One region of the Cellulosimicrobium sp. NPDC057862 genome, then DNA from elsewhere that is predicted to be linked to it. Evidence: riboswitches for the same ligand, from Rfam matches in the RefSeq annotation. Region 1 holds a riboswitch; each other region holds the start of a gene.
The links. A riboswitch is a leader RNA that binds a small molecule or an ion and turns the genes downstream of it on or off. The one in region 1 is predicted to bind thiamine pyrophosphate.
Positions count from the first base shown of each region.

Region 2: it holds a riboswitch for thiamine pyrophosphate, as region 1 does, so the genes downstream of both, ACFVN3_RS00345 (thiamine ABC transporter substrate binding subunit) here and ACFVN3_RS09935 (ECF transporter S component) in region 1, are expected to answer to the same signal.
Region 3: it holds a riboswitch for thiamine pyrophosphate, as region 1 does, so the genes downstream of both, ACFVN3_RS20620 (TenA family protein) here and ACFVN3_RS09935 (ECF transporter S component) in region 1, are expected to answer to the same signal.
Region 4: it holds a riboswitch for thiamine pyrophosphate, as region 1 does, so the genes downstream of both, thiD (bifunctional hydroxymethylpyrimidine kinase/phosphomethylpyrimidine kinase) here and ACFVN3_RS09935 (ECF transporter S component) in region 1, are expected to answer to the same signal.

Region 1 is NZ_JBHVMH010000006.1:52,349-55,812, reverse strand. Features, by position in the region: gene ACFVN3_RS09940 (ABC transporter ATP-binding protein) at 1-1,438, opposite strand, end outside; gene ACFVN3_RS09935 (ECF transporter S component) at 1,512-2,219, opposite strand; TPP riboswitch at 2,329-2,448, opposite strand; gene ACFVN3_RS09930 (hypothetical protein) at 2,537-2,977, shown strand; gene ACFVN3_RS09925 (Rv2578c family radical SAM protein) at 3,037-3,464, shown strand, end outside.
Region 2 is NZ_JBHVMH010000001.1:83,626-87,089, forward strand. Features, by position in the region: gene ACFVN3_RS00340 (ABC transporter permease) at 1-790, opposite strand, end outside; gene ACFVN3_RS00345 (thiamine ABC transporter substrate binding subunit) at 858-1,952, opposite strand; TPP riboswitch at 2,034-2,138, opposite strand; gene ACFVN3_RS00350 (ABC transporter ATP-binding protein) at 2,316-3,197, shown strand; gene ACFVN3_RS00355 (ABC transporter permease) at 3,197-3,464, shown strand, end outside.
Region 3 is NZ_JBHVMH010000034.1:4,354-7,817, reverse strand. Features, by position in the region: tRNA gene ACFVN3_RS20640 (tRNA-Leu) at 1-20, shown strand, start outside; gene ACFVN3_RS20635 (VOC family protein) at 27-422, opposite strand; gene ACFVN3_RS20630 (alpha/beta hydrolase) at 550-1,194, opposite strand; gene ACFVN3_RS20625 (VOC family protein) at 1,191-2,117, opposite strand; TPP riboswitch at 2,207-2,331, shown strand; gene ACFVN3_RS20620 (TenA family protein) at 2,322-3,074, shown strand; gene ACFVN3_RS20615 (helix-turn-helix domain-containing protein) at 3,180-3,464, shown strand, end outside.
Region 4 is NZ_JBHVMH010000005.1:222,365-225,828, reverse strand. Features, by position in the region: gene ACFVN3_RS09605 (quinone oxidoreductase family protein) at 1-325, shown strand, start outside; gene ACFVN3_RS09600 (hypothetical protein) at 322-603, shown strand; gene thiD (bifunctional hydroxymethylpyrimidine kinase/phosphomethylpyrimidine kinase) at 638-1,606, opposite strand; TPP riboswitch at 1,599-1,692, opposite strand; gene ACFVN3_RS09590 (YceI family protein) at 1,776-2,450, opposite strand; gene ACFVN3_RS09585 (SDR family oxidoreductase) at 2,697-3,464, opposite strand, start outside.

The DNA.
Region 1 (3,464 bases):
GGTCGCGGAGGACGCGCGCGGCCGCGGCGGCCTGGGCCCGGTCCAGGCCGAACGTCGGTTCGTCGGCGAGCAGGACCGGCGGGTCGAGCACGGTCGCCGTCGCGAGCGACAGGCGGCGCTGCTCGCCGCCCGAGAGCCGGTACGGGTTCGCGTCGGCGAGGTGAGCGAGCCCGAACGCGTCGAGCGTCCGCTCGACGCGAGCCTCCAGGTCGGCGAGGCGGGCCAGCCGTGCCGACCACGCGACCTCCTCGCGCACGGTGCGGGCGACGAGCTGGTGCTCGAGGTCCTGGAACACCATCGCGACGGGATCGTCCGTCGCGGTCACGACGACGCCCGTGGTGCGCTCGAGCCCGGCCAGGCCGCGCAGGAGCGTCGACTTGCCGCCCCCGTTGGGCCCCACGACGGCGAGCACCTCGCCCACGCGGACGTCGAGGTCGACGTCGCGCACGACGGGGTGCCCGGTCCGGCGGGCGCGCCCCGCGGTGAGGCCGCCCCGGTGGACGGCGAGCCCGCGCGCCCGGAGCGCGACCGGACGCTCCGAGCCCGGCGCAAGCCCGGCCGGGTCCCGGCCCGAGCTCGTCGGGGGTGCGGACGACGTCCGTGCGAGATCGACCAGCCACCCGTCGGTCGCCGGGGAGCCGAGCGGCCCCGGGGCACCCGCCTGCTCCAGGCGGACGGCGAGCGGCAGCCAGCACCCCAGGTCGGCGAGGTCGCGTGCGTGCTCGCGCAGGACGCGGTGCGTGGGGCCGTGCGCGACGACCCGGCCCTCGCGGCCCAGCACCAGGGTGGCGCCGGGCAGCGCGCCCAGGTCGTCCAGGCGATGCTCGACGAGCACGACGGAGCGGTGGGGGAGCCTGGCGGGCGACGCCTCGCCGTCGGGCCCGGGTGTCCGGGCGAGGCCGGCGACGAGCGCCCCGACGTCGTGCGCGGCAGCGGGGTCCAGGAGCGCGGTGGGCTCGTCGAGGACGACGAGCTCCGGGTCGGCGACGAGCGCGGCGGCGACCGCGACGCGCTGCGCCTCACCGCCCGACAGGGCGTGGGTCGGGCGGTCGCGCAGGTGCGCGGCGCCGACGGCGGCGAGCGCGGCGGTCGCACGGTCGTCCATGGTGCGGGGGTCGGCGCCGCGGTTCTCGAGCGCGAACCGCAGCTCCTCGTCCACGTGCGCCAGGCAGAGCTGGTCGCCGGGCCGCTGCTGGACCAGGCCCACGCGGGCGGCGAGCGCGGGCGGCGGCACCTCGCGCGGGTCGAGCCCGGCGACGCGCAGCCCGCCCGCGACGGTGCCCGGGAGCGTGTGCGGGACGACGCCGACGAGCGCACGCAGGAGGGTCGACTTCCCGCAGCCGGACGGGCCGAGGACGAGGAGGCTCGTCCCGGCCGGGACCGTGACGTCGACGGCGTCGAGCACCCGGGCGCCGTGGTGCCCGAGGCGCACGGTCACGGCGTCGGCTGTGACGGCGTCGGCCGTGGCGGGGTCCCGAGGGGCGGCCTCGGGTGTGTCGGGGGCGGCGCGCTCAGCCACGGCGGGCCGCGCCGATCGCGAAGGCGTCGAGGGCGCCGGTGCGCGCGAGCGCGTCGCCCAGGAGGCGGGCTGCGAGGCCGCACAGGACGACGCACGACACGACCTGGACACCCAGCCGGAGCATCGCGTAGTCCTGCCCGAGCCAGCCGAAGCGCACGGCGTTGAACGCGAACGTGACGAGCGCGGCGCTCACGCCGGACGCGACGAACACCCACCAGCCGAACCGGCGGTAGCGCGTGAGCGCGAACGGCAGCTCGGCGCCGAGGCCCTGGACCAGGCCCACGACGAGCAGGAGCGGCCCTGCGGGGGAGGCGAGGAAGACGACCTCGACGAGCGCGGCGAGGGTCTCGGCCAGGATGCCGACCCCCGGCTTGCGCACGACGTACGTGGCCAGCGGGCCGACGACGATCCACGCGCCCGCGAGGACGTTCGCGGCGAGGTCCGCGAGCGGGCCCATCGCGAGCTGCAAGGGGGCCCAGAGCTGCACGAACGCCCAGTACACGAACCCGAAGACGACGCCGAGCACGGCGATCAGCACCGTCTCGTGCAGGGTCAGGCCCCGCCGGCGCGCGGCAGGCGGGGGCGTCGCGGGGAGCACGTGGCCTGCGGTCCCGGTGGTCGGGTCGTCGGTCGTCCCGACGACAGCGCCAGGGGCGGCGCCCGGGGTCGTCTGCTGCGGGGTGGTGCGGGGCTCGGCCATGCGGTTCCCTCCGTCGGGCCCCCGGGGCGAGGGGTGCACGACGGCGCGTCACCGCCTCGGCCCGCGCGCACGGCCGGGCGCGGGGCGCGCGGGCACGAGCGCGCAGGGGACGGTGACGTCGGCCCTGCTCCCTTCGCTGGTACGAACCAGATCAGGTTCCACGGGTCTGCAGGGGGGACGGGTGTCCGGCCTGCACTCTCAGCGCTCGTGCGCTCCCCGGGGGCGTTCGGGCCCGACCCTAGGGCCTTCGTGCGCTCTCGACAATCCCGGCGTCTCAGCCCGCGGGACGGCGTGGCAGGGCGTGAGAGCGTGGCGGCATGACGAGGGACAACGACCCCGCCGCGGTCGCGGAGCTGGACCGTCTCGACGAGGCGGTCCGGTCCGCGCCCGCCGGAGACACGACGGCGCAGATCGCGCTGTGGCGGCAGACGACGCGGCTCGACACCTGGTTCTTCATCGCGCGGGGACCCGAGGACCGGCCCCGTCCGTACGCCGTGGGCGCGGCACAGGGGCCGATGGTCTGCCTCTACAGCAGCGCCGACCGGGCGCGGGAGGCCGCGGTCGCGCTGGGCGTCGTCGGCGAGGGCGCAGCGGTACCGCTGCTCGCGGTGCCGGTGCCGGACGCGATCGACTACGTCGCGTCGTTCGGCGCGGCCGGCGTCGTGGGCGTGACGCTCGACCACCCGCGGATCGGCCACCACGTCCCGCTCGCGAACCTGGGCCTGCTCATGGCGTGGGCTGCGGAGGACGCGCCGTGACGGCGCCGTGACAGCACGGAGCGGGTAGCGGACAGGCCGGTGCGGCCCCGTGTGAGGCGGTGGACCTCGCGGGGAACGCGCCACGTCCGAGCGACCTTGACACGCAATCGAACACCTGTTCGAATGCTCTCGTGCGGTGGGACGGACAGGCGATCGGCGCGGACGACGGAGCGCTCCCGGGGTTGGAGCGCGTCGGCCTCGTGCGCAGCGTGCGCACGCCGGAGTTCGCCGGCATCACCTTCCACGAGGTGACCGCCAAGAGCGCGTTGTCCAAGGTGCCGGCCATGTCGCGCATGCCGTTCCGCTGGACGGTCAACCCGTACCGGGGGTGCAGCCACGCGTGCTCCTACTGCCTGGCTCCCACCACGCCGGTGCTCCTGGCTGACGGCACCCAGCGCCCGATCGGCGAGCTGCGCGTCGGCGACGAGATCATGGGGACCGCGCCGCACGGCGCCTACCGGCGGTACGTGCGTACGCGTGTGCTCGA
Region 2 (3,464 bases), on a different contig from region 1:
CGGTGAGCGCCGCCGCGACCACCACGAGCTGCACGACCGACAGCACGGCGGCGGTGCGCAGGTCGAGGAACTGCGTGGTCTGGATCCAGATCTCCGTCTCGATCGTCCCGTAGCGGATGCCGCCGAGGACGAGCACGACGCCGAACGCCGTCGCGCAGAAGAGGAAGACGATCGACGCGGCGCTCGCGATGGCCGGCGTCAGCGCCGGGAGCGTCACGGTGCGGAACGCGCGCCACGGCGTCGCGCCGAGCGCCCGGGCGGCCTGCTCGGCGCGCGGGTCGAGGTGCTCCCACAGCCCGCCGACCGTGCGCACCACCACGGAGTAGTTGAAGAACACGAGCGCGACGACGATCGCCGCGAACGTCTCGTCGAGCCCCAGGAACCCGAGCGGGCCGCCCTGCACGAGCAGCGACCGGAACGCGACGCCGACGACGACGGTCGGGAGCACGAACGGCACGGTGACGAGCGCGCGCACGACCCGTCGCCCCGGGAACCGGCACCGGTACAGCACGTACGCGCCGGGCACGCCGAGCAGCACGGAGAACACCGTGCCGAGCACCGCCTGCCACAGCGTCAGCCCGAGGATGCGCCACGTCCGCGGCTGGGAGAACACCTCCGCGAACCCCGACAGGTCGAGGCCGCCGTCGTCCCCGACGAACCCGCGCGCCACGAGCGTGAGGACCGGCCACGCGAAGAACACCCCGAGAAACACCAGCGGCACCGCCGCCGCCAGACCCCACAGCACCGCGCGCCCGACGCCACCCCGCCGGACCGCCCGGCCCCTCACCACGGCTCTACCTCGCGCGACCACAGCTCTACCTCGCGAGGTAGAGCCGTGGTCGCTCGTGGACCGGGCGTCAGTCGACGACCGTCGCCGTCCATGCCTTGATCCACTCGTCGCGGTGCGCCGAGACGTCGGCGGGCGCGACCTCGAAGGGCTCGTCGGCGAGCGGCGCGAACTCGGCCCAGCCGTCGGGCAGCGCGACGGCGTCGTCGGCGGGGTACATGTACATCTGGCCGGGCACGTCCGACTGGAACGCCTCGCTCACGAGGAAGTCGACGAGCTGCTGCGCGCCCTCGGGGTTCTTCGCGTTCGCGAGCACGCCCGCGTACTCGACCTGGCGGAAGCACGTGTCGAGCAGCGCGCCGGTCGTGGACGCGGAGCCGTCCTCGGTGAGCGTGAACGCGGGCGACGTCGAGTACGACAGCACGAGCGGGCGCGGCCCGGCGCCCTCGGAGCCGGAGAAGTCGACGTAGTACGCGTCCGACCACCCGTCCACGACCTTGACGCCGTTGGCGCGGAGGTCGGCCCAGTAGTCCTCCCACCCGTCCTCGCCGAACGCGCCGACGGTCGCGAGGAGGAATGCGAGCCCGGGCGACGACGTCGCAGGGTTCGTCACGACGAGCAGGTCCTCGTACTCGGGCTTCGCGAGGTCCTCGAGCGTCACGGGCTCGGGGATCCCCGCGTCGGCGAACCACGTGTGGTCGACGTTGACGCACACGTCGCCGAGGTCGACCGGAGTGAGCTCACCTCCGTCGCCCACCGCGTACTGCGCCGCGGAGTCGGAGAGGCCGTCCGGCGTGTACGGGTCGAGCACGCCCTCGTCGATCGCGCGCGACGCGAACGTGTTGTCGATCCCGAACACGACGTCGCCGAGCGGTGAGTCCTTCGTGAGGATGAGCTGGTTGACGAGCGCGCCGCCGTCGCCGGGCGCGACCTGCTCGACGGTGAGCCCGCTCTCCTCCTCGAACGCGGCGAGCACCTCGTCGCTCACGGCGAAGGAGTCGTGGGTCACGAGGGTGACGGTCCCACCCGTGCCCGACGACGCGTCGTCGCCTCCCGCGCCGTCGTCGCCGCCGCTGCACGCGGCGAGCGCGAGGAGGGCAAGGGTCGTCCCCGCGCCGGTGGCGAGGGACCGGGCCCGGCGGGTGCGGGCGGTCGTGCGCTGCATGTGTCCTCCCAGGACGTTCAGGAGGGGTCCACCGACCCGTGCGACCCGTGCTCCGGCGAGCGCGGGCGACCGCACGAGCAGGTGATCGAGATCCCGACTTCCTCCACCGGTGCTAACCGGATCAGGTTCGAGGGTCTGCGGTGGTCCGCACTCTCAGCTCCTCCAGGAGCTCCCCTGTCGTTCACGTCGAGCCTACACCGGGCCGCCCCTCGGGAATCCCCCTGAGAGAACCCTGAGAGCGGCCCGGCGGCGACCAGGGAAGGGTCCGGGCCGGTCCCCGATGCCCGCGGGCGCGCGCCCGCGGGAGGGTCGTGACGACCGGACCGGGGTCCCCGGCCGACGACGCAGGAGGGTGAAGGACCGATGAGCAGCAGACCTGGGACGACGCGTACGACGACGACCGTCGCCGCGTCCGCGGAGCACGCCACGGGAGCCGCAGGAGTCTCCGGAACCACGCCGGAGCATCCCGTGATCGCGACCGCACGGGGCCTCGAGAAGACCTACGGGCGCGGCGAGGCGACGGTCCGCGCGCTCGACGGCGTCGACGTCGACCTCGAGCGGGGGCGGCTGACCGCGATCATGGGCCCGTCCGGGTCGGGAAAGTCGACCCTCATGCACTGCCTCGCCGGACTCGACTCCCCCACGGCGGGCACCGTCGTCGTGGACGGCGAGACGGTGTCGGCGATGAGCGAGCGGCGCCTGACGCGGCTCCGACGCACACGCATCGGGTTCGTCTTCCAGTCGTTCAACCTCGTCCCGACGCTCACCGCGGAGGAGAACATCGTGCTCCCGCTGGCCATCGCGCGCCGGCCGGTGGACCGCGAGTGGTTCGACCGCGTGGTCGACGCCGTGGGGCTGCGCCCGCGGCTCGGGCACCGCCCGGCGGAGCTCTCGGGCGGGCAGCAGCAACGCGTGGCGTGCGCGCGGGCGCTCGTGTCCCGGCCGGCGGTCGTGTTCGCGGACGAGCCGACGGGCAACCTCGACTCGCGCGCCGCCGCGGAGGTGCTCGGCTTCCTGCGCGCCTCGGTGGACGACCTCGGCCAGTCGGTCGCGATGGTCACGCACGACCCCACGGCGGCGTCGTACGCGCACCGCGTCCTGTTCCTCGCCGACGGTCGCCTCGTCACCGAGCTGCGCGACCCGACGACGCAGGCCGTCCTCGACACGCTCGGCGCCCTCACGCCGGTGGCGCCCGCGGGCGCGCACGCCGCCGAACCTGCGCACGCACCGGCGGCCGTCCGATGATGGGCCGGATCGCGCTGCGCGGCGTGCGCGCGCACGGCGCCCAGCTCGTCCTGTCGGTGCTCGCGGTGACGATCGGCGTCGCGTTCGTCACCGGCACGTTCGCGCTGCGCGCGATGCTCGCGTCGACGTTCGACGGCATCGTCGCGTCGTCGATCCAGGCCGACGCGTACGTGCGCGGTGCGACCGCCGCGGGGTCCGCGCTCGAGTCGTCGTCCGCTCAGCTCGGTGGGGCCCGCAGCCTCGTCCCGGCAGACCTGGCCGAGACGC
Region 3 (3,464 bases), on a different contig from region 1:
TTCGAGTCCCGGTGGGGGCACCCAGGTCACGAGAGCCCGGTCGGGCCCTCGGGCTCCGGCGGTGGCGCGGCCTCCTGGCCCAGGATCACGACCGTGCCGTCCGGGTCCTGCACGCGTGCGACGCGCTCGCCCCACGGCTGGTCCGTCGGCGGCTCGAGCACCGGGACGCCGGCCGCCGCGAGGTGCTCGACAGCTCGGTCGCAGTCGTCGACGTACACCCACAGGACGACCCGGGTGTCCGCGGGGGGTGGGTCGCCCTGGCCCAGGCCGAGCGGCGACCCGCCCACGCGCACGCTGACGTACACCGGCGGGCCGTCCGCGGGGAACGCGTACTCGACCGTCCCGCGCAGCAGGTCGCGGTAGAAGCCGAGCGACCGGTCGAGGTCGGCGACGGTGAGGATCGGGAAGAGGCTGCGGAACATCGGCCTGGCTCCTCGGTGCGCTGGGCAGGGGTGCTCCCATCGTGCGCGCCCGACGCCGAGCGCGCGCCCCGGGGCGCGTGCGCTCAGCGCTGCCTCAGCGCCGCCGTCCGGGCCGCGCGGACCGGTCTCAGTCCTTTGTGCGACCCACGGAGTCGTCGAGGAAGGCCCGGACGTCGGCGAGCTCGCGCGCGTCGATGCCGTGCGCGAGGCCGGGGTAGACGCGCTCGACGAGCGTCGAGCGGCCTGGCAGCCACGCGGCCGTGCGGTCGATCGCGTGCGGCGCGATGACGCGGTCGTCGGCGCCGCGGCCCCAGAAGACGGGCGGGCGGGAGGCGGCGAGCGCGGCGTCGGCGGGCTGCTCCGCGGCCTGGACGAACCCGCCGAGGACGACGGTCGCCGCCACGCGCTCGGGGCGCGTGCGCAGGAGCTGCGTCGCCACGAGCCCGCCCTGGGAGAACCCGACGGGGACGACCTGCCGCTCGGGACCGAGCTTGGCGTCGACCCACGCCCAGACCGCCGCGGTCGCGCGCGCCACCGGCTCCGGGTCGGGGTCGCCGGGCGTGTCGATCGGGAACCAGGCGAACCCGCCGTGCGGGAGCGCGAGCGGGGCGCGCAGCGAGACCCAGGGCGCACCGAGGTGCGGGCCGAGGCCCGCGAGGTCGTGCTCGTGCGAGCCGAACCCGTGCAGCAGGACGACGACGGCGCCCGACGCGGGCGGGTTCGTCAGCCCCGCGTCGGACCGGACCGCGACGAGCGTGGCCGGTGCGCTCATCGCGCGAGCAGCTCGTCGGTCGTCGTGCCGGGCACGGCGAGCGTGACGCGCGTGCCCCACGGGTCGTGCACGACGACGGAGCGACCGTCGTCGGCGTGCTGCAGCCCGCGGGCGCGCAGGCGGGCGACGAGCGCGTCGAGGTCGTCGCGGCCGGGGACGGTGATCGCCACGTCGCCGAGCCCGAGGCTCGCGGCGCGCGGGCCGGCGCCCGCGCTGTTCCAGACGTTCATCGCGACGTGGTGGTGGTACCCGCCCGCGGACGCGAACAGGGCGCCGCTGTACTCGGTGACGGTGGCCTCGAACCCGACGGCGTCGACGTAGAAGTCGTGCGCGGTCGCGATGTCGCCGACCTGGAGGTGGACGTGCCCCACGCGCCCGGCGAGCGAGGGCCCGGCGTCGAACGTCTCCTGGTCGAGGTGCGTGCGCAGGTAGGCGTTCGGGTCCAGGAACTCGGTCGCCATGACGATCTGGCCCCGCTCGCGCACCCAGGTCTCGCGCGGGCGGTCGGTGTACAGCTCGACGCCGTTGCCCTCGGGGTCGGTGAAGTAGAACGCCTCGCTGACGAGGTGGTCGCTCGACCCGACGAACGATCCCCGGCGGTCCTGCGCGGCGCGGTAGACGGTCGCGGCGAGGCTCGACGCGTCGTCGAACAGGAACGCGGTGTGGAACAGGCCGGCCTGGCGCCGGTCGACGGCGGGCAGGCCGGGCGTGTGCACCAGGCGCAGCATGGGCGTCGTGCCGCGGCCGAGGACGCGGTGCACCTCGGTGCCGCGCGAGCGCTCCTCGAGGGGCGCGAGCGCGAACGCGCCCGTGTAGTAGGACGTCATCTGCTCGAGGTCGCCGACGCGCAGCGTGACGGCGTCCATGCTCGTGGACGGGGACAGGAGGCGGTCGGTCGGCGCGCCCGGGGTGCTCGTGGTCATGTCTGCTCCAACTTGTTGTCGCTACAACTATATTCCCACACGTCGCCGGATGCTCCCGACACGGGCGGTGCTTCCTTGCTAGGGTCGCGACGAACCACGCGGGGCGTCCCGCCCGGGCGACCGGGCCGAGGGACTGAGACGAGCGGTACGGCCGCCCGGACCCGTCGAACCTGATCTCGCTAGCACGAGCGGAGGAACGTGGGCATGACGACGCCTGCTGCCATCACTGTGAACCCCGTCCGCACGGACGACCCGACCGCGCTCGTCCGGAGGGGGGAGATCGGCTTCACGGTCGACCTCGCCCGGCGGTACGCGCACCTCTTCGACGAGTTCTACGACCACCCGTTCCTCGCCGGGCTGCGCGACGGGTCGGTCGAGCCGGCCGCGGTACGGCACTACGTGGGCCAGGACCACCAGTACCTCACGGCCTACCTGCGCAGCTACGGGCTCGGCATGGCGCTCGCTCCCGACCGCGAGTGGGCCGCGTACTTCCACGAGAAGGCCGGGTTCCTGCTCGACGACGAGTCGCACGCCCACCACGCGATGTGCGACTTCCTCGGCGTGACGTACGAGGAGGCGCAGACGAACCGCCTCGCCCCGAGCGCGCAGGCGTACGTCGACCACATGCTCGCCGCGGGCCGCGACTCGCTCGGCGTGCTGCTCGCCGCGCTCCTGCCGTGCCCGTGGACCTACATCTGGTCGGCGCGGCGGTTCTGGCTCGCCGAGCGGGAGACGACGCCCGGCGCGATCGGGGACGACCACCCGCTCGCGGGCTGGTGGGAGTTCTACGCCGCCGAGCGCACCGAGGGCGTCCTGGACGACCTCCGGGCACGCCTCGACGCGCTCGCCGCCGACGCCGGGGAGGCGGAGCGCGCGCGCATGGAGCGCGCGTTCGAGCTGAGCTGCCGGCACGAGATCCGGTTCTGGCAGATGGCGTGGTCGCTCGAGCGGTGGTGACGCCCCTCCCGGGCCGGTGAGCGCCCGACGTCGGGCCTTACGCCAGCAGCAGATCCCCGCCCGGGTGCCTCGGCACCCGGGCGGGAGCGCGGGTAGCGTGACCGCATGGACGCGACGAGCGCGGCGCCGGGCCCGGCGCCGATCGCAGTGCCGAGCAGAGCGACGGCGAGCCCCCGGTCCCGGGAGGGCGGGCGGCCGGAGCCGCTGCTGCGCCACGTCATCGGCGGGATCCTCCGGCGGGCGCGGCTCGCGCAGGGTCGCACCCTCGTCGACGTCGCGGCCTCCGCGCGCGTCTCCACCGCCTACCTGTCCGAGGTGGAGCGCGGCCGCAAGGAGGCGTCGTCCGAGGTGCTGGCCGCCGTCTGCGGCGCCCTCGGCCTGCGCCTCGTG
Region 4 (3,464 bases), on a different contig from region 1:
CACGCTCGTGCTCTACGGCGGCTCGTCCGGGCAGGTCCCGCCGTTCGACCCGCAGCGGCTCAACGCCGGCGGTTCGCTCTTCCTCACGCGGCCCAAGCTCGCCGACCACACGGCGACGCGCGCCGAGCTCGTCGAGCGGGCGACCGAGGTGCTCGGCGCGGTCGCGGGCGGCACGCTGCACGTGCGCGTGGGCGCCACGTTCCCGCTCGCCGGCGCCGCCGACGCGCACCGGGCGCTGGAGGGCCGCGCGACCACGGGCAAGGTCCTCCTCGTCCCCGGCGACGCGGCGGGCACCCCGCCCGGCACGGTCGCGGGCGCGGCGTGAGCTGGGACTGGGTTCCCGCGCGGCCGGGCGAGGAGGACGGGTCCGACGGCGGGCCGTCCCCCGCCCTGCGCCGCGCCGTGACCGTCCTCGCCGTCCTGCTCGCCGCGGCGCTCGCCGTGTACTGGGTGACGGTCGGGCTGCGCCAGCAGGCGGACGCGTGCGTGGTCGACCGCCCCGACGGCGTCGCGATCCGTGACGTCGACGCGCGGTGGCGCTGGGTCCCGCCGGGCTACGAGTGCGTCTACGCGACGGCCGAGGAGGACGTGGCCCGCGCCTGACCGACGTGACCGCAGCTCGCGCCCGGTCCGTGGGTCAGCGCGGCACGACCGGCGACGAGGCGTGCAGGTGGTCGACCGGCCCCCGGCCCGTCCCGACGCGCAGCGCCGCCCCGCCGCGCAGCGCGCCGGTGAGCCACTCCTTGGCCTCGCGCGCCGCGTCCTCCCAGCTCTGGCGCTGGGGGCGCAGGGCCGCGAGCGCGGCGGAGAGCGAGCACCCGGTGCCGTGCGTGTGGGGCGTGTCCACGCGCTCCGCGTCGAACGTCGTGACGGTCGGCGCGTCGTCCGGGGACGGACCGGCCGGCACGACGAGGGCGTCCGGTGACGTCGCACCGGTGAGGTGGCCGCCCTTGAGCAGCACGACGGCGCCGCTCGCCGCCGCGTAGGAAGCGGCCTGGGCCAGCGCGTCGTCCCACGTCGTCGCGACGTCGCGTCCCGCGAGGACGGCGAGCTCGGGGAGGTTGGGGGTCACGACGTCGGCCCGTGCCGCGAGGTCGCGCACGGCCTGCTCCGCGCCCGGGTCGAGCAGGCGGTGCCCCGACGTGGCGACCATGACGGGGTCGAGCACGACCCAGGGCCGCGGGAGCCCGCCGTCGGACCGGGCCGCGGCGAGCGCGTCGAGCCACGCCCCGATCTCGCGCGCGTTCGCCTCGTCGGCGACCATGCCGATCTTCACGGCGTCGATCTCGACGTCGTCGGACACCGCGTCGAGCTGCTCACGCAGGAACGCGGGGCCCGGGACGTGCACGGACCGCACGCCGTGCGTGTTCTGCGCGACGAGCGCCGTCGTGACGGCCATGCCGTAGGCGCCGTGCGCGGCGAAGGACTTGAGGTCCGCCTGGATGCCCGCGCCCCCGGTCGGGTCGGTCCCGGCGATCGACAGCACGCGCGGCCGCGAGGGCCGGACGTCGGGGTCGACGTCGGGACCGGGGGTGCGGCCGGCCGCGGGCGGAGGGGCACTGTCGCGCCGGGGTGCGGGGTCGTGCTGGGGCAGGGCGAGCGTCATCGCCGGACATCCCTTCGCTGGTACGAGCCAGAGCAGGTTCGACGGGTCTCATCTCAGCCCTCGTCGGGGCACCCCGTGTCGCTCGCCATGCTACGTCCTGCGTGCCGGACACCCGCGCTCGGTCTCGCGCCGCACCGGGCTGCGTGCGCGACCCCTCCCGGAGGACGCCTCAGGCCTGGTGGATCGCCTCGCCCGCGATCTCGAGGCCGATCTTCTTGCCCACGAGGAACCCGCCGGTCTCGAGGAGCACGTTCCAGACGAGGCCGAAGCTCTCGCGGTCGATCTCGCCCGCGGCGTGGAAGCCGAAGATGTCCCGGCCGTACGGGTCGCGTCGCGCTCCCCCGTACTGCATCGACAGCACGGTCCGGTGGGTGACGCCGCGGACGGTGAGCAGCCCGTTGACGAGGAACCGCCCCGCCTGTGCGGCCCGGGGCTGGACGCGCTCCTGCGCGAGCTCGGCGCGCTCGGGCGAGCGGTTCCGCAGCCGCGCCCACGCGAGGATCTGGTCCTGCTGCTCACCCTGCCAGTCGATCGAGGTGCTGCGGAACTCGATCGTCGGGTAGGCGTCGACGTCGAGGAAGTCGGGGCTGCGCAGGTGCGCGTCGCGCTCCTCGTGGTGGGTCGTGAGGCTCGCCGTCTCGATGCTCGCCGACACGGCCGACGCGATCGGGTCCTCGCCCACCAGGATCGTCGCGCTCGCCCGGGTGAACTCTCCCCGGACGGGCGACACCATCATGTGCATCCCGGTGAACCCGATGCGCTTGTGCGCCTCGTCGAGGGCGTAGGTGCCGGCCTCGGGAACGGTGAGGCCGTTCCACTGCCGGACAGGGCGTGCCGTCGTCATACGTCGCTCCCGGGCGTCGTCGAGCCGCGACGTCGGTGTCCGCCCGGTACTGGTCAGGTGTCCAGGACAGCATCCCCGATGAGTGGATGAAGTTTCAACTAGGTAGCGGGTGATCTCCCCCTCGCTTCTTCTGGCCGCGGCCCTCGGACGACCGCCCCGAACGCACGAGCGCCGCCCGACCGGACAGGTCGGGCGGCGCTACGGTCCTGCGACGCGGCGGGTGGCGACAGGGCGGTCGCCGCGACGTCAGCGAGCCGGGAGCTCTCCCGGCATCGGGTCGTCCGCGCCCCAGCGCGTCACGCGCAACCGGCGCGCGTCGGGCCCTGGCAGCGAGTCCCCGCGGCCCGCGGCCTCGTCCGCCGCGGCACGCAGCGACTCCGGCGTGTCGTGGGTCACGCGGACGAACGCGCCCGAGAACGCGTCGAGCTCGCCCCGGGCGATCGCGACGACCATCTCGACCGTGCGCTCGACCGGGGTCCACTCGGTGCGGCCCTCGTGCATGGCCATCGACGCAGTCATGTCGGTCTGCACCACACCCGGGGACACCTCGAACGTGCGCAGCCCGCGCGCGTGGCCGGACCGGTGGAGGTTCGCTCCCAGCCGCAGGAGCGCCGTCTTGCTCGCGTTGTACGCGCTCGCACCGTCCATGTCGTGCGAGCCCGCGCCGCTGTTGAGGTCGACGACGCGGCCCCCGCCGCGCGCGAGCATCCCCGGCACCACGGCGCGTGCGAGGAGGAACGGGCCGCGCACGTTGGTCTCGACGATCGCCCACCACTCGTCGGGGTCGGCCTCCCAGAGCGGCACCTCGGCGTCGACCCGACCCGCGTTGTTGACGAGGAGGTCGACGCCCCCGAGCGCGGACTCCGCCTCGGCGACGGCGGCCGCGACGGCCTCGGCGTCGGTGACGTCCGCGGTCACGACGACCGCACGCCCGGAATTGCTCCCGTCGAGCGCCGCGATCTCGTCCGCCACGCCCGCGAGCCGGCCGGCGTCGCGCGCGAGGAGCGCGACGTC